Regions from separate parts of the Psychrobacillus sp. NPDC096426 genome, predicted to be linked through region 3. Evidence: riboswitches for the same ligand, from Rfam matches in the RefSeq annotation. Region 3 holds a riboswitch; each other region holds the start of a gene.
The links. A riboswitch is a leader RNA that binds a small molecule or an ion and turns the genes downstream of it on or off. The one in region 3 is predicted to bind S-adenosylmethionine.
Positions count from the first base shown of each region.

Region 1 (7,581 bases), on a different contig from region 3:
TGAGCTTATACACCGCTCCGATCATACGGCGATTTTAAATGGCAAAGTAATCGATGAACAAGGAAACTTAATAGCATATAGTACAGCTACATTTAGACTATATAACTAAAACTAATGCCTCGTGTTCATTGGGCAATACATTTCCAATAAGATGTATTGCTTTTAATCCAAAGTGACAATATTATGAACACTCATAAAATGATTTGAATTTTCAGTTAAATAATTTATAATTTAAATAGAACGATTGTTCAAATGTAAGAAGGAGCTTCTAAAATATTGAATAAAAGACGTTATGATAGCGATAAAGCAAGGCAAGTAATAATGGAAAATTCATTCCTTTTATTTTCTGAAAAGGGATATACTCAAACAACCGTAGGGGATATTTCAAAAGCCTCTGGTTATAGTAAGGGACATATTTATTATCATTTTGAAAATAAAGAAAAGCTTTTTGTTTTATTAGCACAAAAATCAATGCGGGAATGGTATGAAAAATGGTTGGAAAAGGAACCGGCTTATTCAACTGCTACAGAGAAATGGTATGGAATGGCTATGCATGTTTTATACAATTACCAGACACCACTATTAAAAGCAGGGCAGGAGTTAGCATCTGATCCAAAATCAAGTCCAGAATCCGTGCAGAAATTATTCGAGCTAGCAGTAATACCAATGGGATCTTACCGTTCTATATTTCAAGAAGGGGTTGAACATGGAGAATTTAAAGAAGGAAATATTGAGGAGTGGACTGCACTATTAGGAACATGGCTAGGTGGCTTATGCCAACTTACGAACACCACCCAAGATTTAAGTACGCTAGAGCCACTTTTTAAACAAGCGATTACAATCTTTTTAGCTTCGATTAAAAAAAGGGGGAATTGATATGAAAATTGGGTTCATTGGAGACAGTCTAACAGATGGTAGACCTGGCGTTTCTTTCTTTCACATTTTAAAAGAAAGGTACCCAACTGTCACGTTCGTCAATCTTGGGAAACCAGGGGAAACAGTTAAAAGCTTGCATGTACGGTTAACAAAAATGAAGCTAGCTACTGACTATGATTTGATATTCCTTTGGATCGGTGTCAATGATGTCTATTCTAAACTCTTAAGTGTTCAAGCACAGCCAGTGGTAAATAACCATGAAGAGTTTAAAGAAATTTATCAGCAAATTTTAGATATGGTAATTGCTTCATCAAGAAAGGTAGTTACCGTATCGCCATCCATAGTTGGCGAAGACCTTCACAATTCTCCTAATCAAGAAACGAAAGAATTGGCAGCCCTTATCGAATCCATTAGTAAAGTGAAGAGTGTAGATTATGTGAATATACAAGCAGCATTTAAGGAGCACTTAGTCAATGTAAATAGTTCAGATTACATTAGCACAAATCCGATGAGAGTCATGCTGGATGTTTTCTTCTATAAGAAACCTTCTAAAATCGACGAGTTATCAAAGAAAAGAGGACTAAATCTTACATTAGATGGAATTCATTTAAATAGTACTGGTGCACAAATTGTAGCGGACGTATATGCAGCAAGTATAAATCGGTTATAAAAATGGGGGATTTCGTATGGGAGACTACAAAAAGATTGCTATTGTAACAGGTGGTGCTTCAGGAATAGGTAGGGCATTATGCAACGAACTCGTGTCCCAAGATGTATTTGTAATTATTGCAGATATAAATGAAAAAGAGGGAAAAACTGCGGAGGTTCAACTTAACGAAACGGGGCCTAATGCTAGGTATGAGTATATGGATGTTACTGATTATAAAAGCGTGGAGAGTGTAATTGAATATACGTACAAAGAATTTGGGCGATTAGATTATCTATTTAACAATGCGGGTATTACAATGTATGGAGAGTTATATGATATGTCGAGGGAAGACTGGAAGGAAATTGTGAACGTTAATTTGTGGGGAGTAATCAATGGAACACAGGTTGGATATCGTATCATGAAAGAGCAAGGATTCGGTCATCTCGTTAACACAGCATCAGCTGCCGGGCTTGGGCCATCTCCTCTTACTACTGCTTACTCGACAACCAAACATGCTATTGTAGGCTTGACTAATTCTTTACATTTTGAAGCAGAAGAATATGGGGTAAAAGTGAGCACGCTTTGTCCAACATTTGTTGATACGCCTATTTTTACTAGTGCCAAGGCAATCAATATAGACAAAGTAGCTATGTACAAACAATTAGAAAAGCAAAAGTTAATGTCTCCAGAAAAACTAGCTAAAATCGCTTTGGATGGCGTTCATAAAAACAAACCGATTATTTGTCCAATGCCATTGCGTAGAACAATGGATATCTTTTTCACGCTAGTTCCTACAGCCCACCGTTCTCTTATGAAATTAGTTTGTAGGGAAGGTAGAAAAGCACGAATTTCTTAGACAAAATAACTCCGAGTATCTCGGAGTTATTTCCCTACAATATAAGTCTTTAAAAGCGCAGCTCGCTCACGCAATCTCACTTTCGCCTTCACCACTTTTGGCGTTTCTGCAGCTACAACATCCGTATCCCAATTTAGCTTACGAGCAAGCATTTTCGCACGATATAGATGGTAATCGCTCGTAATAATCGTCACAGAATCCACATCATCCGGCAACAGCTCTTGCGAAAACAACAAGTTTTCATAAGTAGAGGTCGAACGATTTTCCACGATGATACGCTCCTCTGCTAACCCGTTTTCCAAAAGGAAGTTTTTCATTAATACAGCTTCCTCTATATCTTCATCGGGACCTTGTCCACCAGATACGACGAGCTTCACATGAGGATTTTCTACAGCATACGCGAGTGCCGCTTCTAAACGATAACGTAAAGCAAGAGAAGGGACATTTCCTTTTTTCACTTTTGCACCAAGCACGATGGCGTATTCATTGGATCCATTTGCTTTCGGTTCTAATCCATCGTCTAGCCATTTGCTCGTGATCATCCACATACCAAATCCGCCTGATATAACAACTAGTAAAGGAATAAGCACGATCCACCTCACTTTTTTCTTCATATCATTCACACAGATGGTTTCTTTTTCTTCAAGAACGCGGATATTCTTGGTTCTTCTTTACGGGCTAGACGGCGAAAGTTTTCGATATGGAGAATAAGAGCCATGACGAATAAAAAAACGGCAACCGCAATAGGTGCAACCCCTTCGGCAAACCAAATGGAAGCCACTATAAATACTGCATAAAATACAAACACACCGATCAATAAAAAATCCGTTAAAAAAGTCGTACCTACTAATAATAAAAGTCCAATAAGTCCAATAGGCCAATATATAGCAAATAGTATTCCAATTATCGAAGCGGTCCCTTTCCCACCCTGAAATCTAGTATAAATTGGGAAATTATGCCCTAAAATAACAGCAGCTCCAGCCAAATAAAGCAATAAATCCGATTCCATAACGGAAAAAATACCATATTGTTGGATGCAAAAACGCACGCCGACAATAACGAGTACTCCCTTTAAAATATCAATCACAGCGACTAGGATGCCATATTTCATACCTAGCACAATCGCCGCATTCGAAGCACCAGAATTTTTGAGCCCTTCTTTTTTGATATTGACGCCACTTAGAACCTGCGCAACTTTCGAACCATGGATTGAGCCGACTAAGTAACTAATAACTAATATAATCAAAATCCAAACTGCCATCATCTCACCTCTCTATCTAATAACTACAATACATTAAACGTTCCATCACCAAAGAAGTTTCAGAATTTTTTATAAAAACACTTGACTTATAGTTTAATAGAATCTTATACTTTGTATCAAGATGGAAAACTAAATCTAATACTCTTATCAAGAGTGGCGGAGGGACTAGGCCCTGCGATGCCCGGCAACCACCGAGTTCTAAACTTGGAAAGGTGCTAATTCCTACAAATTCGGATTACTCGAATTTGGAAGATAAGAGGAGGAACATGCGAAACTGCACCCCTCTTCTTAATCGAAGCGGGGTTTTTTGTTTGTCCTAATGATTCTTACCCGTTTCCCAATGCGTCCATCTAAACTATTTTTAGGAGGAATTCAAAATGACAAATCTTCAAAAAGAAACAGTTCTTTTGCACGGTGGTCAACAGCCAGATCCAGTAACAGGTTCACGAGCAGTATCTATTCACAAAACGACTTCTTACGTATTTCGCGATACAGAACATGCACAAAATCTTTTTGCATTAAAAGAAACGGGCAATATTTACTCTCGTATTATGAACCCGACTGTCGATGTTTTCGAACAACGAGTAGCGCTTCTTGAAGGTGGAACGGCAGCAGTTGCAGTATCTTCGGGTATGGCGGCAATTGCGTTCTCGATTTTGAATATTGCGGGCGCAGGGGACGAAATAATTGCAGCAGAAAACTTATATGGCGGTACATTTAATTTATTTGCACATACGCTGCCTCGTTACGGCATTACGGTAAAATTCGTTGACTCTACTAATCCGGAAAACTTCCGTGCTGCAGTAACTAATAAAACAAAAGGCTTTTTCGCAGAAACGATTGGAAACCCAAGTCTAAATATATTAGATATAGAAAAAGTAGCGGCGATTGCAAATGAAGTAGGCGTTCCACTTTTAATAGATAATACATTCGCTACTCCGTATGGAACGAACCCGATTAAGCACGGTGCTCATGTTGTTATCCATTCCGCTACGAAATGGATTGGCGGACATGGAACGACGATCGGTGGAATCGTGGTAGACGGAGGAAACTTTGACTGGAACTCAGATAAATTCCCAGGGTTTACTGAACCAGATATAACATATCACGGATTACGCTATGGAATCGATGTACCAAACGTCGCATTTGCGATTAAATTACGTGTACAGCTTCTACGTGATTTCGGACCTTCGTTAAGTCCAGAAGCAGCGTTTTCGTTCTTACAAGGGCTAGAAACGCTCCATCTTCGAGTACCTAAGCACAATGAGAATGCACAAAAAATTGCGGAATATTTAGTAAACCATGAAGGTGTAGAATGGGTGAATTATTTAGGATTGGAAGATCATCCGTCTCATGAACTGGCGAAAAAATATCTACAAAACGGCTTTGGGTCTATCTTAAACTTTGGCGTAAAAGGCGGAAGAGAAGCAGGTCGTCGCATTATCGATAATATAGAAATTTGGTCGCATGTAGCAAACGTGGGAGACGCGAAGTCATTGATTATTCACCCAGCTTCTACAACACATCAACAGTTAACACCAGAAGATTTAGTGAAAACAGGCGTAACAGAGGATCTAATCCGCTTGTCTGTAGGGTTAGAAGCGGTAGAGGACTTACAAAATGCTTTAGATAAAGTACTTGTGGAAAAAACAAATGTCCTCTCTAGATAGAATTTTGTTGTTAATTGGGCGGAAATAGTCTACAATATGTAAAAAGCTCAATTGTGCAGATTTAGTTGGAGGAGAAAGTATGGCGAAAATAAAAGCAGCAATCTTAGGTTTCGGAACAGTCGGTCAAGGGATATATCATATTGTCAATGAAAAAAAAGAAGACTTAAAAAAATCGCTAGGATTGGATATTGAAATTAGCGCTATTCTTGTCCATAACCTATCCAAAGAAAGAATAGAAACTCCTGGTGTACTAGTAACAGATGACTTCGAGGACATCATTAACATTCCTGGACTACAAGTAGTTTTTGAAGCTATTGTCAATGAAGAACCGGCGTATAGCTATTTATGTCGAGCGATTGATAAAGGTTGTCACGTCATTACAGCAAATAAAGTGATGTTCTCCAAGTATAGTATTCCGCTACAAGAGCGCGCGAAATCCCGAGGCGTATTTGTCGGGTATGAAGCAACTACAGCTGGTGGAGTTCCTGTCATTAAAACATTGAAAAATTTGCTTCAAGTCAATTCAGTGAAGAAAATTCAAGGAATTTTAAATGGAACGTCGAATTACATTTTAACGCAAATGCGTGTAGATGAATGTCAGTTTGAAGATGCTTTAAAAGAAGCACAGCTCCTAGGATATGCAGAAGCAGATCCATATAATGACGTCTCAGGTCAAGACGCCTTCCGTAAATTAATGATTTTAAGTGCGCTCGCTTTTGGTAAACAGCCAAACTGGAACGATGTAAAAGTAGTGGGAATTGATGAAATTTCATTAGAGGATGTGAAAAAAGCGAAGCAAGAAGGTCTTCGTTACCGACATGTTGCAGAAATTGAGCAAGATGAAAACGGGGAACTATTTGCATCGGTTGGACCGCAACTTGTAGGCCCAGATCATCCTTTATACGCGATAGAAGGAGTAAATAACGCTGTTTCACTAGATACAAACTACATCGGGACCCTCACATTAGTAGGACCGGGTGCGGGGATGTATCCAACTGCAAGTGTTATGGTAGAAGATTACGCGGAAATCATTGGAAAACGTGCAGGATTTTTTATTACGATTTAAAATATATAGAAGTAAAAAATAGGATGATCTCTAATTGTAGAGTATCATCCTATTTTTTGTCGTTTTCTAGGGATTAGAAAGTAACGTAATATGGGAAAGTGTGTCATAAGGTATCCGCCATGATTTTCGCTGCAGGACGGACGCTTTCCACCGGGTGAGCGATGAGCCATTCCCGCCGCTTGCGCGTACGTTGGAATGTCTCATTAAGCTCACTCATCCGGCAGGAGTCGCCGCCTGCCGCAAAAATCAATGGGAGTTGCTCACTTTACAGTGTCGGCTCGCTAAAAAACAAAATTTTATCCAGTTTTCCAATTGCTTGTATCCAGTAATTGGATTAGGGCAACAAACTAATCATTTAAAGCAACTAGTTCTAGTCTGAAAGCAACTAAATCGGCACGAGACCAACTAAATTGCCTGCGAAAGCAACTAATTCTTACAATAGCAAGTTTACTTGGAGTGAGATGACTATAGTTGCGGCTCATGCAGGGTGCGTCAAACGAGAAGGCTAGCGGTCCCTTTCGACGCATTATCCCTAGTAAGTGAAGAATTGCATCATCACAAATTTCTAAAAGAAGATGAGCTTTTTCCATATAGGGAGCTTGGAAGTTAGCCTTAATTTATTGTTGTATATGGAAATTCAGGAAAAACAAATAGTGAAAGAATAATAGGGCATAGACTTTTTATGTTTTGAAAGTGTGTTTCTTGGTATTTCTAACGCTTTTGTATAATCCCCTTCTTAATGCAGCCAGTTAGTGAAAAGAAGGAATTGAATGCTGTTTTATAGAAGTTACAAGTTAAGGGGGAGAAAAACGATGGTTGAGTTAGTTTTAATGAATTCCGATGAGTATCAAAAATATCTTTCTTCAGCGATAAAATCATATGCGGAAGAAAAAGTTTTATCCGGAAATTGGGATCAGGAAGAATCAATTAGTAAAGCGAAAGAGGAATATTCGAAGCTTTTGCCGAAAGGCGAGAAGACAGAGAGTAATTTCTTATACACTGTTCTGAATGAAGACAAGGCAGTTGGAGTTATATGGCTTGCACAAAAATCTGAAAAAGAAGGATTTATCTATGATATATACATATTAGAAAAATACCAAGGATTTGGGTATGGTAAGGAAGCAATGAGGCAAATAGAGAATGTTGGGCAGAAACTTGGAATGAATAAAATAGGTCTTCATGTTTTTGGTCATAACAAAGTAG
Region 1 covers NZ_JBIWEX010000013.1:81,871-89,451, reverse strand. Annotated here, with positions in the region: gene ACIQYS_RS12575 (PaaI family thioesterase) at 1-109, shown strand, start outside; gene ACIQYS_RS12570 (TetR/AcrR family transcriptional regulator) at 277-876, shown strand; gene ACIQYS_RS12565 (GDSL-type esterase/lipase family protein) at 878-1,546, shown strand; gene ACIQYS_RS12560 (SDR family NAD(P)-dependent oxidoreductase) at 1,563-2,381, shown strand; gene ACIQYS_RS12555 (YdcF family protein) at 2,408-2,995, opposite strand; gene ACIQYS_RS12550 (glycerol-3-phosphate acyltransferase) at 3,001-3,642, opposite strand; SAM riboswitch class I at 3,784-3,901, shown strand; gene ACIQYS_RS12545 (O-acetylhomoserine aminocarboxypropyltransferase/cysteine synthase family protein) at 4,020-5,312, shown strand; gene ACIQYS_RS12540 (homoserine dehydrogenase) at 5,392-6,378, shown strand; gene ACIQYS_RS12535 (GNAT family N-acetyltransferase) at 7,191-7,581, shown strand, end outside.
Region 1: another riboswitch for S-adenosylmethionine. It lies ahead of ACIQYS_RS12545 (O-acetylhomoserine aminocarboxypropyltransferase/cysteine synthase family protein); the one in region 3 lies ahead of metK (methionine adenosyltransferase).

Region 2 (7,581 bases), on a different contig from region 3:
CTTTAATATCTGTTCTACCTGCCTGTTCAATCGCGCGAACTGCACCTTTTGCGAATTCATCCCAAGCTGCCCAAACTGCCGTAATATCTCCTTCATTTGGATATTGTTTTAATATGGCTTCCATTTGTGCTTGTGTATCTAAAGCAGTATTTGGTGTCGCCGCTCCAAAAGTAGCAATTTCTTTTATTCCCGGATTTTCCGATAAAAACTTCTCGTAAGCAACTTGTCTTTTTTCCATCGGGGCAAAACCTGCAACCCAAATTTTCACAATGTTCGCTTCACCATTTGCATCTTCCGATAATTTTTGTAATGTCATTTCAGCCATTTTTTGATCGCCTTGTTCTAATGTTGTTATTCCTTCTACATCGACACCCGCATCAAATGCTACTACTGGGATTCCTTTATCAATAGCATTTTGAACTCCTAGGTTTAACGCTTCTTTTGTACCATGATCAATTAATATCCCATCTAAGCCTTGATTTACTGCCGCATCTAGATTGGAAGCCATTTTTGCTAAATCACCTTCTGAGTTAAAAACGGTAACAGTGCCACCGAATTTTTCTACTTGTTCTTTAACACCTTCAATGTATTGTGCAGAAAAAGTACCAAGGTTTTGCTGTAAAATCAATGCAATTTTCTTGCCTACTAGTGGATTCTCTGACGTTTCTGTTTTGGTAGAAGTGGATGCTTCTTCCTTCGCATTCCCCTTTGGCTGACAACCCGTTAATATAATTCCGATGATCAATAAAATTGATAGTAACCAACTTGTTTTTGTCTTCATGATTCTTCTCCTTTTTGTGTACGTAGTAATGTCACAATATTTTTGTTGTATTCTGGATGAATGATTCCTTTTTCAGTTATGATTGCTGTTATTAAACGGCCTGGTGTCACGTCAAAAGCAGGATTATATACTCTTGTATTAGGAGGGGCTACCTGCTTCCCAGCAACATGCGTTATTTCTTCCGCTGGACGTTCTTCTATTGGTATTGCTTTGCCGCTTTCAATCGTTAAATCGAACGTCGAAATAGGAGCTGCTACATAAAATGGAATTTGATATGCTGCGGCTAATAAAGCCAAGTTAAGCGTTCCAATTTTATTTGCAGTATCGCCATTTGTAGCTATTCGATCTGCTCCAACGATAATAGCTTCTATCCCTTTTGCACTGATTGTATGTGCAGCCATACCATCTGTAATTAGCGTGACATCTACTCCAGATTGTTGAAGCTCCCATACAGTAAGTCTTGAACCCTGAAACACTGGTCTAGTTTCGCAAGCAAATACTTGAAACTTTTTTCCTTGTTCCTTACCAAGATGGAAAGGTGCTAGGGCAGTTCCATATTTCGCTGTTGCAATGGTTCCGGCATTACAAATGGTCATAACCTTTGTATGATTTCCAAGCAATGATAAGGCAAATTCACCAATTTTACGGCAAGAAGCTTCGTCTTCCTTGTGTATGCTAATAGCCTCTTCTAACAACCGTCCCTTCGCTTCCTGTACAGTTAAAGTGAGCGGTTTAGAACCTTTCAGACGCTCTAAAGCCCAAGCTAAATTGACAGCTGTCGGCCTAGACCCTGCTAAATACAAAGCATCCTTAACTAATAACTGCTGAAATTCATCCAAAGAATTTGTGTTGTAATGTTGTGCAGCTGAGGCTAATCCATAAGCAGCTGTTATACCAATTGCTGGTGCTCCTCGTACTTTTAACGTAATGATTGCATCGTATACATCTTCCAATGTTTCAAGTGTTAAGTATTCCACTTCTAGTGGTAGTTTCTGCTGATTCAATATTTCAAGCTTCTGATTGTTCCATTTGATAGATAAGGGAATACTCATTTGTGCAGCTCCTCAAGTAATTCAATTACCGCTTGTATAGAATTAATTTCTCTTCGTTTCAATATAAACACTTCACCTAACAGTAAAGCTTGTTTTTTCGAAACCGTTCTTTTTTCACCGTCTTCAATACCGTCCAAATCTTTCACATGTGCCAAACCGATTGTACGGCGTATTAACTCACAACCAGCAAAACCGAGTGTATCTTGGAAAACTTTCTCCAGAACATACGCCTTAAATCCTTTCGTATCTTTATACGATTCCACTGCCTTCGTATCCCAAAGTTTTGAAAACTCCGCAGAAAACACATCCCATGTTTCTGCAATATGGTGGAGGATTACCTCCCGTTGTTCCCCATCTCTTGTAATCGTTTGAACTATTAAATTAGCTAAAAATAATCCAACATCAAAACCAACCGGACCATAAAAGGCAAATTCAGGATCAATCACTTTTGTTTCCGTTTCACTCGCAAAAATACTACCTGTATGCAAATCTCCGTGAAGTAATGCTTCCGCTTCTGTCAAAAAACTTTTCTTCAATTTTGCGACTTCTAGCTTTAAAGGTTCATTACTCCAAATTGCTGCTACTGCCTCTCGTAAAGAAGGCTCAAAATCATTTGTTTCATGGTCAAAAAATGGATCGGTAAAGATGAGATCTTCTGTAATTTTACACAGTTCCGGATTAGAAAACTCGGAAACTAGTTTCTTTTTTTCAAATGGATGTAATGCAAAATCAGATGTATGAAATAGAGTTTGTGCTAGATATTCCCCTATATGGGATGCTAACTTAGGATAGGCTTCTAGACGGATCAACCCTTCCCGTGCAATAGTCAAATGTGATAAATCTTCCATCACTGTAATCGCCAATTCCTCATCGACTGCATATACTTTGGGCACTAGTCCCACTGCAAATTCTCCATGTTTTTGAAGTGCTTTTGCTTCAATTAGTGCACGCTTTAACGTGAGAGGCCAGCTTTCACCAACTACTTTTGCATACGGCAAAGCTTGTTTTAAAATGATTCCCTTTCCACTTTCTAATTCTTTGATATGAAAAACATAATTTAGATTCCCATCACCGATTTCACGACATTCCAACTCCGCGTCTTTTGGAAAAAGCTCCAGCCTTTTTGCGTATAAAATTGCCTTTTCTTCTGTTAATGATTCATACTCTTTTTTCGTAACTACCGTCATTCTTCTCTACCTTCCTGTACAAAATAAAAAGCCTCTTTCCAAAGAAAGAGGCGTAGAATAAGAGACTTCTCGCCTCTTATCTTTCAGAAAGTTCCCTTTCTGATGGAATTAGCACCGTGCCTTACGAGATGTTCATCTCGGCGCAAAAAAAGCGCCCCGTCTCACAACGGAATTACAGTCGGTTGCTGGGCTTCATAGGGCCATTACCCTCAGCCTGCTCTTGATAAGAGTGCTATTATTTGTAACTTTATATTGTTGATTTGAATCCTAACATAATTCAAAAAGTTCCGTCAACATATTTTTTAAAATTTTATAAAAATCTAAAAACTGTATTGACATTTTTCTTATTGCGTGAAATAATCGTTAGTAATTTGACAATAATAATAATTTCAATTGAATAATATTTTCTTATTTAGAGCAGGTGGAGGGACGAGCCCAATGATACCCGGCAACCGATTCATACTTTGAACACGGTGCTAATTCTTGCAGTCGGTTGACTGAGAAATAAGAAGTTGTTAACTATTTAACCTCTTCTTATTTGAAGAGGTTTTTTTAATTTGATTTTTTTAAAAGGGGATTGAAATTATGAGTGGAGTAACTTCAGTATATCAATTGTACGGAAATCCTGGATCATTCGAAAAAAAAGCAGAGGGCATCGCTTTAGGATTGACGATTGGCTCATGGACCGACCTACCTTTACTGGAACAAGAACAATTAAAACAGCATAAAGGGAATGTTGTTTCCATTACGCAGTTTGAAAATATACACCACCCATCTAAGACTGATCAAGTGAAAGCAGAGATCAAAGTAGAGTATCCTAGTGCCAACTTTTCAGCAGATTTGCCTGCCATCTTAACAACTGTTTTTGGCAAATTATCATTAGACGGGGAAGTGAAACTATTAGACTTAGAATTTTCACCGGAGCTTTTAGCAAAGTTTCCTGGACCGAGATTTGGTATCGAACATATTCGAAACATACTAAATGTACATGAGCGACCACTAATCATGAGTATATTCAAAGGGGTTATTGGGCGAGATATCGATTATTTAGCAGAGCAACTTCAACATCAAGCGCTTGGAGGGGTAGATCTTGTAAAAGACGATGAGATACTTTTTGACAACCCATTAACTCCTTTTGAAAAGCGAATAACAACTGCCAAAGAAGTGTTACGGCAAGTTTATGAAGAAACTGGACATCGAACGCTTTATGCAGTGAATTTATCTGGACGAACGTCGAAGTTAAGAGAAAAAGCTAGAAGGGCAAAAGAACTTGGAGCAGATGCTTTGCTACTAAATGTTCATGCATACGGGCTAGACGTACTACAAGAGCTTGTTGAAGATGATGATATTCAATTACCACTTATGGCGCATCCTGCATATAGCGGGGCTTTCACTTCTTCTCCATTTTACGGGGTCGCAACTTCCCTTTTACTTGGCAAATTAACGCGCTACGCAGGAGCTGATTTTTCGTTATTTCCTTCTCCGTATGGAAGTGTTGCACTCGAGAAAAAAGTGGCACTTACTCTAGGCGAAGAGCTAACAAAAGCAAGTTCTGTAAAAAGAACTTTTCCAGTTCCTTCTGCAGGTATTCATCCAAGTTTAGTACCTCTTTTAATGCAAGATTATGGAATCGATAGCATCATTAATGCTGGGGGTGGGATACATGGACATCCTACTGGTGCGATTGGCGGTGGGCTTGCCTTCAGACAAGCCGTGGAAGCTGTCCTAGCTGAAATTCCGCTTTCAGAAGCGGCAAAGCAGCATGTTGAACTCAAATCAGCAATCGAATTATGGGGGTAAGCATAATGAAAAAACTAGTCATCTTTTGCGACTTTGATGGCACGATTACGACTCAAGATAATATTATCTCTATTATGAAGCAATTTGCTCCTCCCGAGTATTTGCAGATCAAAGAGAATATTCTGGGACAAAAGCAATCGATTCGTAAAGGTGTCACGGATATGTTCGCACTACTTCCTGTTTCACTGAAAGATCAAATTACAACTTTTTTGCTAGAACAAGCACAAATTCGCGAAGGTTTTGCTGAATTTGTTTCTTATACAAAACAAAACAAAATTTCGCTTTATATTGTGAGTGGCGGAATCGATTTTTTTGTGAATCCAATGCTTGAGCCGTTCGGACCGTTTTCCGATGTTTATTGTAACGAATCGGACTTTTCGGGGGATACGATACAGATTAATTTTCCACATGGATGCGATGAGCAATGTACAAACAAAGGCTGTGGCTGCTGTAAGCCATCTATTATTCGCAGGCTCCAAGACAGTGATGCATTAAGCGTTGTCATTGGAGATTCTATAACAGATCTAGAAGCTGCTAAATTAGCAGACATCGTCATTGCACGAGATTTCCTGATAGAAAAATGCGAAGAACTTCTTATTCCATATGAACCGTTTGAAAGTTTCCATGATGTCATAAACATAATAGATGCAAAATTAGGTGTAGAAATATGACAGCACTTCAAAACAAATGGGAAGAATTAGCTGACATTAAAGACGAACTAGCCGCAAGAGATTGGTTCATGGGGACTAGTGGGAATTTAGCGATAAAAGTGAGCAATCATCCACTACACTTTTTAGTGACAGCTAGTGGAAAAGATAAAAAGAAGCGGACAATGGAAGACTTCTTACTCGTAGACACTAATGGACTTCCAGTTGAAAAGACCGATTTAAAACCATCTGCAGAAACATTACTGCACTGTGCCATATACGACAAAACATCAGCTGGATGTAGTCTTCATGTACATACAGTGGCGAATAATGTTATTTCTGAAATATATGGTGATGAGGGAAAAATTGACTTTCAAGGTCAAGAGCTTATTAAAGCTTTTGGTTTATGGGAAGAGGATGCGTTGCTCTCTATCCCTATCATTCCAAATCACGCGCATATTCCAAGCCTGGCAGAAGAATTTTGTTACCATATACATGCTGATAAAGGAGCCGTACTAATACGAAACCACGGTATCACTGTTTGGGGAAAAGACGTTTTCGAAGCAAAGAAACTATTAGAAGCCTGTGAGTTTTTATTTCAGTATCAACTAGCACTACTTCAAATAACATCAAAATAAGAGAGGAAGATTGAAATGGCTATCATTAAAATTCAGGGAACAAATGAAACAATTGAAGCACAAAACGAGGTTGCAGCATTTTTAGAAGATCAAGAGGTTGTTTATGAACATTGGGATATTGAAAAGTTACCGGTACACCTTCGTGAAAAATTTGATCTAAGCGATGCAGAAAAAGTGGAAATTCTACAAGCTTTTCAAACGGAGATTGATGACATTTCAGAACGTCGTGGCTATCAAGCATCCGATATAATTTCGTTATCTGATTCTAATCCTAACTTAGATGAACTTTTGAAAAACTTTGAACGCAAGCATATTCACACAGACGACGAAGTGCGCTATATTGTAAGCGGCCATGGCGTGTTTATCATCCAAGGAAAAGATGAGCGTTTCTTTGAAGTACATTTAACACCTGGGGACCTGATTTCTGTTCCTGAAAATATTACGCATTACTTTACACTTTCGGAAGATCGTAAAGTAGTTGCAGTTCGAATCTTCGTCACAACAGAAGGCTGGGTACCAGTTTACCAAGACGAAGTTGCTCAAAGCTAAATCAAAAACTCCTAAATTGCCGTATAAAGCAATTTAGGAGTTTTTTATCAATTATTAAGTAAATAGCGGGTACTTTTATTTACAAATTCACTGGAAAGAGTATAATGTGAAGGTGACGTAAGTCTATATTACTCACTGTAAAATCTATTTTTGACTAAATGAATTCTAATAAAATAAAAGCAAACTTCACTTTGTTTGAGAAGATGGGGTGGTAAAACCTAATGACACAAGAACCAGAATTGACACTTGTCGAACATTTAACAGAACTACGAAAAAGGCTTATCATTGTAGCAACAACATTTATCCTTTCACTTGCATTAGGATTTTGGCTTGCTCCAAAGACATTAACTTTTATAAAAAAACAACCTACAGCCGCCCATGTTGAATGGAACGTGTTTGGTTATACAGATGGTCTTATGATTTATGTTAAATGTGCTCTAATTTTAGCTATTTTAATCACTTTACCCATTGCAATGTATCAAATCTGGTTATTCGTAAAACCAGGTTTATTGGAGAAAGAAGCACAAGGAACAATTTTCTTTATACCCGTTTCGTTCTTTTTGTTTTTAGCAGGGATAAGTTTTAGTTATTTTATTCTTTTTCCTCTTATGTTGAACTTTATGTCTAGTATCAACGATTCTATAGGAGCTTTAGAAACTTATGGAATGCAACAATACTTTACATTTATGTTTAACTTAATTATTCCTGTAGGCATTGTTTTTGAATTGCCAGTTATTATTTTATTCCTAACAAAGTTGGGTATAATAACACCAGATCGATTGAGAAAAATGAGAAAGGTTTCATACTTTATACTAGTAGTAGTGGGAGTTTCTATCACACCACCAGACTTTATCTCTGATTTTATCATCGTTGTTCCATTACTATTACTTTTTGAAATAAGTATTCTTGTTTCTAGCTGGTCGTATA
Region 2 covers NZ_JBIWEX010000006.1:80,110-87,690, reverse strand. Annotated here, with positions in the region: gene ACIQYS_RS06900 (sugar ABC transporter substrate-binding protein) at 1-781, opposite strand, end outside; gene mtnA (S-methyl-5-thioribose-1-phosphate isomerase) at 778-1,833, opposite strand; gene mtnK (S-methyl-5-thioribose kinase) at 1,830-3,020, opposite strand; SAM riboswitch class I at 3,094-3,250, opposite strand; SAM riboswitch class I at 3,426-3,531, shown strand; gene ACIQYS_RS06885 (2,3-diketo-5-methylthiopentyl-1-phosphate enolase) at 3,606-4,820, shown strand; gene ACIQYS_RS06880 (2-hydroxy-3-keto-5-methylthiopentenyl-1-phosphate phosphatase) at 4,826-5,491, shown strand; gene ACIQYS_RS06875 (methylthioribulose 1-phosphate dehydratase) at 5,488-6,105, shown strand; gene ACIQYS_RS06870 (1,2-dihydroxy-3-keto-5-methylthiopentene dioxygenase) at 6,121-6,654, shown strand; gene tatC (twin-arginine translocase subunit TatC) at 6,876-7,581, shown strand, end outside.
Region 2: another riboswitch for S-adenosylmethionine. It lies ahead of mtnK (S-methyl-5-thioribose kinase); the one in region 3 lies ahead of metK (methionine adenosyltransferase).

Region 3 (7,581 bases):
TCGGGGCAGGAAGTCTTGTACCCCCTGGAAAGAAAATTCCACCTAACTCACTAGCATTTGGAAATCCCGCAAAAGTAGTTCGAGAGCTTAATAATGCTGATAAAGAAGATATGCAGCGGATTATTCGGGAGTATGTCGAAAAAGGAGAGTTTTATAAATCGTTACAGGAATAAGAAAAGCACAAGTTACCTTTAAGTGTATCTTGTCTTCAACACTTTCTAAGTATTTTGGACTAAGCCACAGCCACACTATAACCTTGGGAATTGAAAAGGAGCGTGAAGTAACTGAGACACTTCACGTTCTTTTTTTGTAATTTTATGAATGCTGATTGTCCTTATACTTTATAGAATTTCTAAAGAAAAGATGTATAAGGTCTTGATAATAAAAGATGTAATTCTTGCCTACACTGTTAAAAGCATCCGAAGATACAATTTCGGATGCTACGGGCTTCTTTATCAATTTATATTACCCTTTTTCTTAAGTTCCATTAACAAATAAAGCATTCTCTTATCATTTAAATTTAGTACAGATTATATCGAAAAAATAAAAAACTATATTACAGGTTAATATTTGTTATACTAACAAACAGACCTGTTGGTATGTGAGGAGAAATACATCAAATATGGATACAAAATTGTTATTGATTGATACTGCTACAATGCTTTTTCAGCAAAAAGGTTACAAAAGTGTAGGACTCAATGAAATTTTAAAAGCATGTAACGTTACTAAAGGAGCTCTTTATCACCATTTTCCAAACGGAAAAGAAGAACTGTTAATTACTTGTTTACACAGATTAAACGAAGCCATTACGACAGATATTGAAGCTATTTTCAGTAGACATCAATCAACTAAGAACGCCACATTATCAATGATTGATACGTTAATTCACAAATTTGAAAAAGAAGGTACTATTACTGGCTATACATTTAGCAGCATTGTCAGTGAAATGGCCACAATGAGTGAACCTGTCCGCAAAGCTTGTAGTGAGCTATATGAAAACATTCTACACATCTATTGTTCAAAGCTTCTAACGGAAGGCTTTTCAAATGAATCAGCTTCTTCCATTGCTTTGATGATGACAGCTTCGATTGAAGGTGCGATGATGCTTTGTTTAACGCAAAAATCAACAGATCCATTAAAAACGGTTGCCAAACTATTACCGAATTTATTAAAGTCCATCTAATAAAGGGAGCAAAGAAATTTATATTGGAACGATAATTTAGTGGTTAGCAACAGAGTATTTTTAACTTTAGGGATATTAGTACTTGTATCAGGCATTAATGCAGAAAACGACATGCCAAACGTTTATTCCCTCCGTAACGTGATCTACTGATGGTACCAGCGTCGCTGCATTTGTCCATGTATTTAGCGTATTGCTAAGGTCTAAAATACGATATTTGAAAGGGAGAAAAAAACATGCATCAAGAGAACAGACTACCAAGAAACGGAAAAGAGGGAGCAATTTACGGCACAATTATTTGTACACTTTCAGTATTATTTATGGGCTCAATCAACATGATTGTTGCAGCAGGAGAATTCAACGGTGACGTTGCAATGCAAATGTTAATTACTTTACCTATTTTTTGGGTTATCGTCATGGTTATTGAACCGGTAGCAATCGGTCGTATGGCAGAAGCTTTAACTGCTAAATTGGTTTCACCGACAGATAGCTTTAACGCTCGTATTATGTTCCGTACACTTTTCACAGTATTAGGCATGTCATTTGTAATGACAATTGTTGGAGTTATCTATGGAAATGGTTTTACAACTGAAAACTTTTATCATTTTATCCACACCTGGCCACGTAACTTCATAATTGCGCTATTTTTAGAGAGCATAGTTATCCAACCAATCGCACGCTTTGCAATGGTTAAAATGCACGAAGCCCAAGACAGAAAAACAAGCCCACAAACACATACACAAATTAACTAATAAAAGCACTCAGACTATTGCAAAGCCTGAGTGCTTTTTTGGATCATTATCGAAAGCTTCCGAATTTAAACGTGGTTTAAGCTATTTATGATGCTTCACATTGAACAGTATTTTGGCTCGTAAAGTATCAAATGAGTAAACTCTATTGAAAAAAGCGATACCTCCCTATATTTCTCAAGGAAAGTATCGCTTTTTTTCGATAGAAGGTACCTTTCAGTGCCCTCCTTTATTTGGAAGCTTTTCTTATTATAATCCTGCTTTTTCTTTTAAAGCGTCTGCTTTATCTGTTTTTTCCCATGGTGCATCAATGTCTGTACGACCGAAGTGACCATAAGCTGCAGTTTGCTTGTAAATTGGACGACGTAGGTCTAGCATTTTAATAATTCCTGCTGGACGAAGGTCAAATAGTTCACGTATATGTGACACTAATTGTGCCTCTTCTACTTTCCCAGTTCCGAATGTATCTACAGCAATAGATACAGGCTGTGCTACTCCAATAGCATAAGCTAATTGAACTTCGCAACGATCTGCAAGTCCTGCAGCTACAATATTTTTTGCCACATAACGAGCAGCATATGCAGCAGAACGGTCTACTTTCGTTGGATCTTTACCAGAGAAAGCACCGCCTCCGTGACGAGCGTATCCACCGTACGTATCAACGATTATTTTACGACCTGTTAAACCAGCATCCCCTTGAGGTCCACCAATTACAAATCGTCCAGTAGGGTTGATAAAGTATTTTGTATTTTCATCGATTAAATGAGCAGGAACAATCGGCTTGATCACTACTTCTTTTAAATCTTTTTGAATTTGTTCTAACGTAATCTCTGGATGATGTTGTGTAGAAATAACAATCGTATCAATGCGAACTGGATTATTATTTTCATCATATTCCACTGTTACTTGCGTTTTACCATCTGGGCGTAAGTAATTTAATGTTTCATCTTTACGCACTTCCGCTAAACGACGTGACAATTTATGAGCTAAACTAATTGGAAGTGGCATCAGTTCAGGTGTTTCATTACACGCGTAACCAAACATTAAACCTTGGTCCCCTGCTCCAATTGCTTCGATATCTGAATCTGTCATAGAACCTTCACGAGCTTCTAACGCTTGGTCGACACCTTGCGCGATATCAGCTGATTGCTCATCAATTGCAGTTAACACTGCAGAAGTCTCTGAGTCAAATCCGTATTTCGCACGAGTGTAACCTATCTCTTTAATAGTAGAACGTACTACTTTTGGGATATCTACATAAGTAGACGTTGTAATTTCTCCTGCAACTAAAACAAGACCTGTTGTTACACTTGTTTCACAAGCAACACGTGCATTTGGATCTTCCGTTAAAATTGCATCTAAAATAGCATCCGAAATTTGGTCACAAATTTTATCTGGATGCCCTTCTGTAACTGATTCCGATGTAAATAATCGGCGTTGTGTCATAGAATATTCCTCCTGTATCCTGCGAGATTTCTCTCAAGAATTGATACGGTACTCATTCCCATGTCAAGCTGTTTTGGACTTGGCACACAAGGATAAAGGCCGATGTCATAAAAAAACCTTTCGCTCACGTAAATACATGAGGAAAGGTAATAATTTCATAAGCACCTTTCACTCTTATCAATCAAGGAATCTCACCTTGTCTCAGGTTGGGCACCTTTGTAATCGTGAAAATAATTACAGGTTGCCGGGTTTCATAGGGCCTGACCCCTCCACCAGCTCGGGATAAGAGTATCCGTTCAATTTAACATCATACGGAAACTGCATATAAAAGTCAATAAAAATATCCATTATTAAAATGAAAATAAACGTTTAAATAGTATAGACTATTAAGCTAAATGTGTTATACTAATTCACATATCAAGTAAATACATCCTCCAAAATGGAGGGAAAAACGAAAAAAGGATGGTATATACAATATGAATTCAATCGATACGGTGAGTGAACTGAACGAATTGCTAGCTGGAAATAATATAAGCGTACAATTATCAGTGCCGCAACTTGTGGAAAAAGCAACATCTAGAGGGGAAGCAATTTTAACTTCCACCGGTGCCGTAAAAGCGGAAACAGGTAAATACACAGGCCGTTCCCCACAAGATAAGTATATCGTAGAAGAACCTATCTCTAAAGACAAAATCGATTGGGGTTCCGTAAACCAACCTATCTCTTCTGAAATTTTTGATGCACTATATAAAAAAGTAACAAACTATTTAAAAGAACAAGAAGAAATATTTGTATTTAAAGGATTCGCTGGCGCAGATAAAGAATCCCGTCTTGGTATTCAAGTAATTAATGAATTTGCATGGCATAATTTATTTGCCCACCAATTATTTATCCGCCCTACAGAAGAAGAACTGATAACGCATCAATCTGATTTCACGATCGTAAGTGCACCTAATTTCAAGGCAATTCCTGCTATTGATGGAACAAAATCAGAAACGTTTATCATTGTTTCTATGGAAAAACGTATCGTTTTAATCGGTGGTACGGAATATGCCGGAGAGATGAAAAAATCAATCTTCTCTATTATGAACTATTTGTTACCAGAACAAAACATTTTACCTATGCATTGCTCTGCTAATGTTGGAGAAGCAGGCGATGTTGCATTATTCTTCGGTTTGTCTGGAACAGGTAAAACTACCCTTTCTGCAGATGCAGGACGCAAATTAATCGGAGATGACGAGCACGGTTGGTCCGATAATGGCGTGTTTAATATCGAAGGTGGCTGCTACGCAAAATGTATCGACCTCACTCGAGAAAACGAACCACAAATTTTTGATGCTATTACATTCGGAACAGTTTTAGAGAATGTAGTAGTAGATCCAGAAACTCGTGTTGCGAACTATGCGGATGATTCATTAACAGAAAATACACGTGCAGCATATCAAATTCAGAATATCGAAAACATTGTGGACCCTTCTGTTGCTGGTCATCCAAATACAATTGTTTTCTTAACTGCTGATGCGTTTGGCGTATTACCTCCAATTAGTAAATTAACGAAAGAACAAGCAATGTATCACTTCTTAAGTGGTTTTACATCAAAGCTTGCAGGTACAGAACGTGGAATCACATCACCACAACCAGCATTTTCTACTTGCTTCGGCTCACCGTTCTTACCATTGCATGCGACTGTTTACGCAGAAATGCTTGGAAAGAAAATTGACGAGCACGGTGCACAAGTATTCCTTGTAAATACTGGATGGACTGGTGGAGAGTACGGTGTTGGTAGCCGTATGAAACTTGCTTACACTCGTACGATGGTACGTGCAGCTATCGATGGAAAATTAAGAAATGTAGAAACTACGACAGATGCAGTGTTTGGTCTTGAAATCCCTACAGAAATAGAAGGAGTACCAGCAGAAGTGTTAATCCCACGTAATGCATGGGAAGATCAAGCATCATATGATGCAAAAGCTACGGAACTAGCACAAGCTTTCCGTGAAAACTTCCAAAAATTTGGTACCGTATCCGAAGATATTTCGCTAAAAGGCGGACCATTTGCATAACAGAACAAAAGAGGATGTCCCCTACAAATATGGTGACATCCCCTTTTTATTAATCTTCGTTTTCATCATAAAAAGATGTGACAGCAGATGTAGCGAACAGAGATATGAACTTCTCCGCTTCTTCTTCATTCACTTTATACAAAATTATTTCCGCCCCATAATGACCAATTTCTAATCGCTCGTCTCCTGCCGTATTCAAAAACATTTTGAACCATTTTAACCCGCCTTTTGGATCAATGGAGTTATTTCGAAAATAAGTACGATTTTCCTCATTTAAATTAATCGTCATTACTTTTACAAGTCCCTCATTTATAGAAGAAACCGCTTTTGGTCTCAGTTCATCAATTACTTCCACTTCTTCTTTCCAACTTTGGATAATGACATCATCAATTTCATCTGTATACAAATCCCAAAGATCCGTCCAAAAGCTTGTATCGGAAGCGAAAGATGATTTTCCATCAATACTCATTGACTCTGTTGTGACAATCACATTTCCCAATTTCAAACTCCTCTCTGCATCTTCATCCACCTACACGCATCTTTCACTACTTGTCGATTTACTTGACTAGGGAAAAAATGTGTAAATTCAGGATAATACCATGTTTCCACTATTTTATTATTCCCTAATAATTTTTTTTCTAACGTTTCCGCATGCACAAAGGAAACATTTACATCCAACTTCCCATGAATAATCAAGGTAGGAGCTTCTATTTTAGAAATTTTAGGAAAGACGTTCCGTTCCTCGTATGCCACTGTTTTATTTGTTGGAGTGCCACCTATTACGCGTTTCATCATCCGTCGCATATCCAAGCGTTCTTCATAAGTTAAATAAATATCCGACACCCCTGCCCATGTCACAATTGAAGCAATATCATTTCGTAAAATAGCAGTCCACAACGCCATGATGCCACCTCGAGAGAAAGCGAATAGATGGATTCTAGTCGAGATACAAAATTGCTTTAATACATCCGCTGCATAAACAGCATCTAATCGATCTTCTCCTGCGAACTCGTCTCTTCCCTCTCCTCCACGGTTTCCACGATAATAAGGGGCAAAAACGGTAAACCCCTCTGACGCAATCTGAGCAATACGGGCAGGTCTTACCATACCAATACTTTGCATACCACCTCGCAAATACAATATACCTTCATACGTTCCTTCTTTTTTCGGAGTCGCGAGCATCCCTTTCACTCGCAAACCACAAGACCAATATGTAATTTCGATTAAATCGATTTGTGGATTTGGTGATGGATATAACCGTAATCTTTCAATCGTTCCATTTTCCTTCATACATGTTCACCTTCTCTAACATTACTTGCATACCCCGATCTTGCATATGGAAGCTTAAATTTTCGCAGTTGGACAGTTCATCCATCGCCAACCACATAGCGCCATCTGTTTCATAATTGGCCCTCTCTTCATGGATATACCCAACTTCCGCTATAAATACCGCCTTACAAAATGGATCTTTCTCATGCACCATATATTCGGCAAACCATTGAGGATTGACAATCTCCACGTTTGTTTCCTCTAATACCTCACGTACTGCTGCTGCCTTTAATGGTTCGTTTTCTTCCACTTTTCCACCCGGAAACTCTATACCTCGCGTAGGATGTTTTGTTAATAGCCACTTTTCTTCATATTTTGCTATTACTAACACATGCATTGCCTTTATCGGAAATATTCCTTTTTCAAACGATAGTTCAACTTGTATACCATTCAAGTCTTGGAAAGTAATCATGCATTATCCCTCCCTTTTCACTTATAAAAATTCTATCATATGATGAATTTAAAGAATAATATTCCAGTACACAAGCATAATCCCAATATCCGCTAAACAGTGACTAATAATTGGCGCAGTAATCGATCCAAGTTTAATACGAAATATTCCCCACATTATACCTGCTAAAAAAACAGGGATTACCGCAAGCATATTGAATGGGAAACTAAAAATTTCCATAACGACAATCAAATGGTACAGACTATAAAATATAGCCGTAATCATTACGGCTAAAACATTTCCTAATTTTAGGAATATCCTTCCATACATGAATTCTCTCCAATAAAGTTCTTCTAAAATAGGATTAATCAACGCTAATACTAAAACGAGTAGAATTACCTTCGTTCCACCAAAATCCCATTT
Region 3 covers NZ_JBIWEX010000020.1:41,345-48,925, forward strand. Annotated here, with positions in the region: gene ACIQYS_RS16085 (gamma carbonic anhydrase) at 1-173, shown strand, start outside; gene ACIQYS_RS16090 (TetR/AcrR family transcriptional regulator) at 623-1,183, shown strand; gene ACIQYS_RS16095 (DUF2798 domain-containing protein) at 1,417-1,932, shown strand; gene metK (methionine adenosyltransferase) at 2,179-3,375, opposite strand; SAM riboswitch class I at 3,547-3,664, opposite strand; gene pckA (phosphoenolpyruvate carboxykinase (ATP)) at 3,852-5,438, shown strand; gene ACIQYS_RS16110 (hypothetical protein) at 5,488-5,937, opposite strand; gene ACIQYS_RS16115 (alpha/beta hydrolase family protein) at 5,940-6,728, opposite strand; gene ACIQYS_RS16120 (NUDIX domain-containing protein) at 6,706-7,179, opposite strand; gene ACIQYS_RS16125 (CPBP family intramembrane glutamic endopeptidase) at 7,228-7,581, opposite strand, start outside.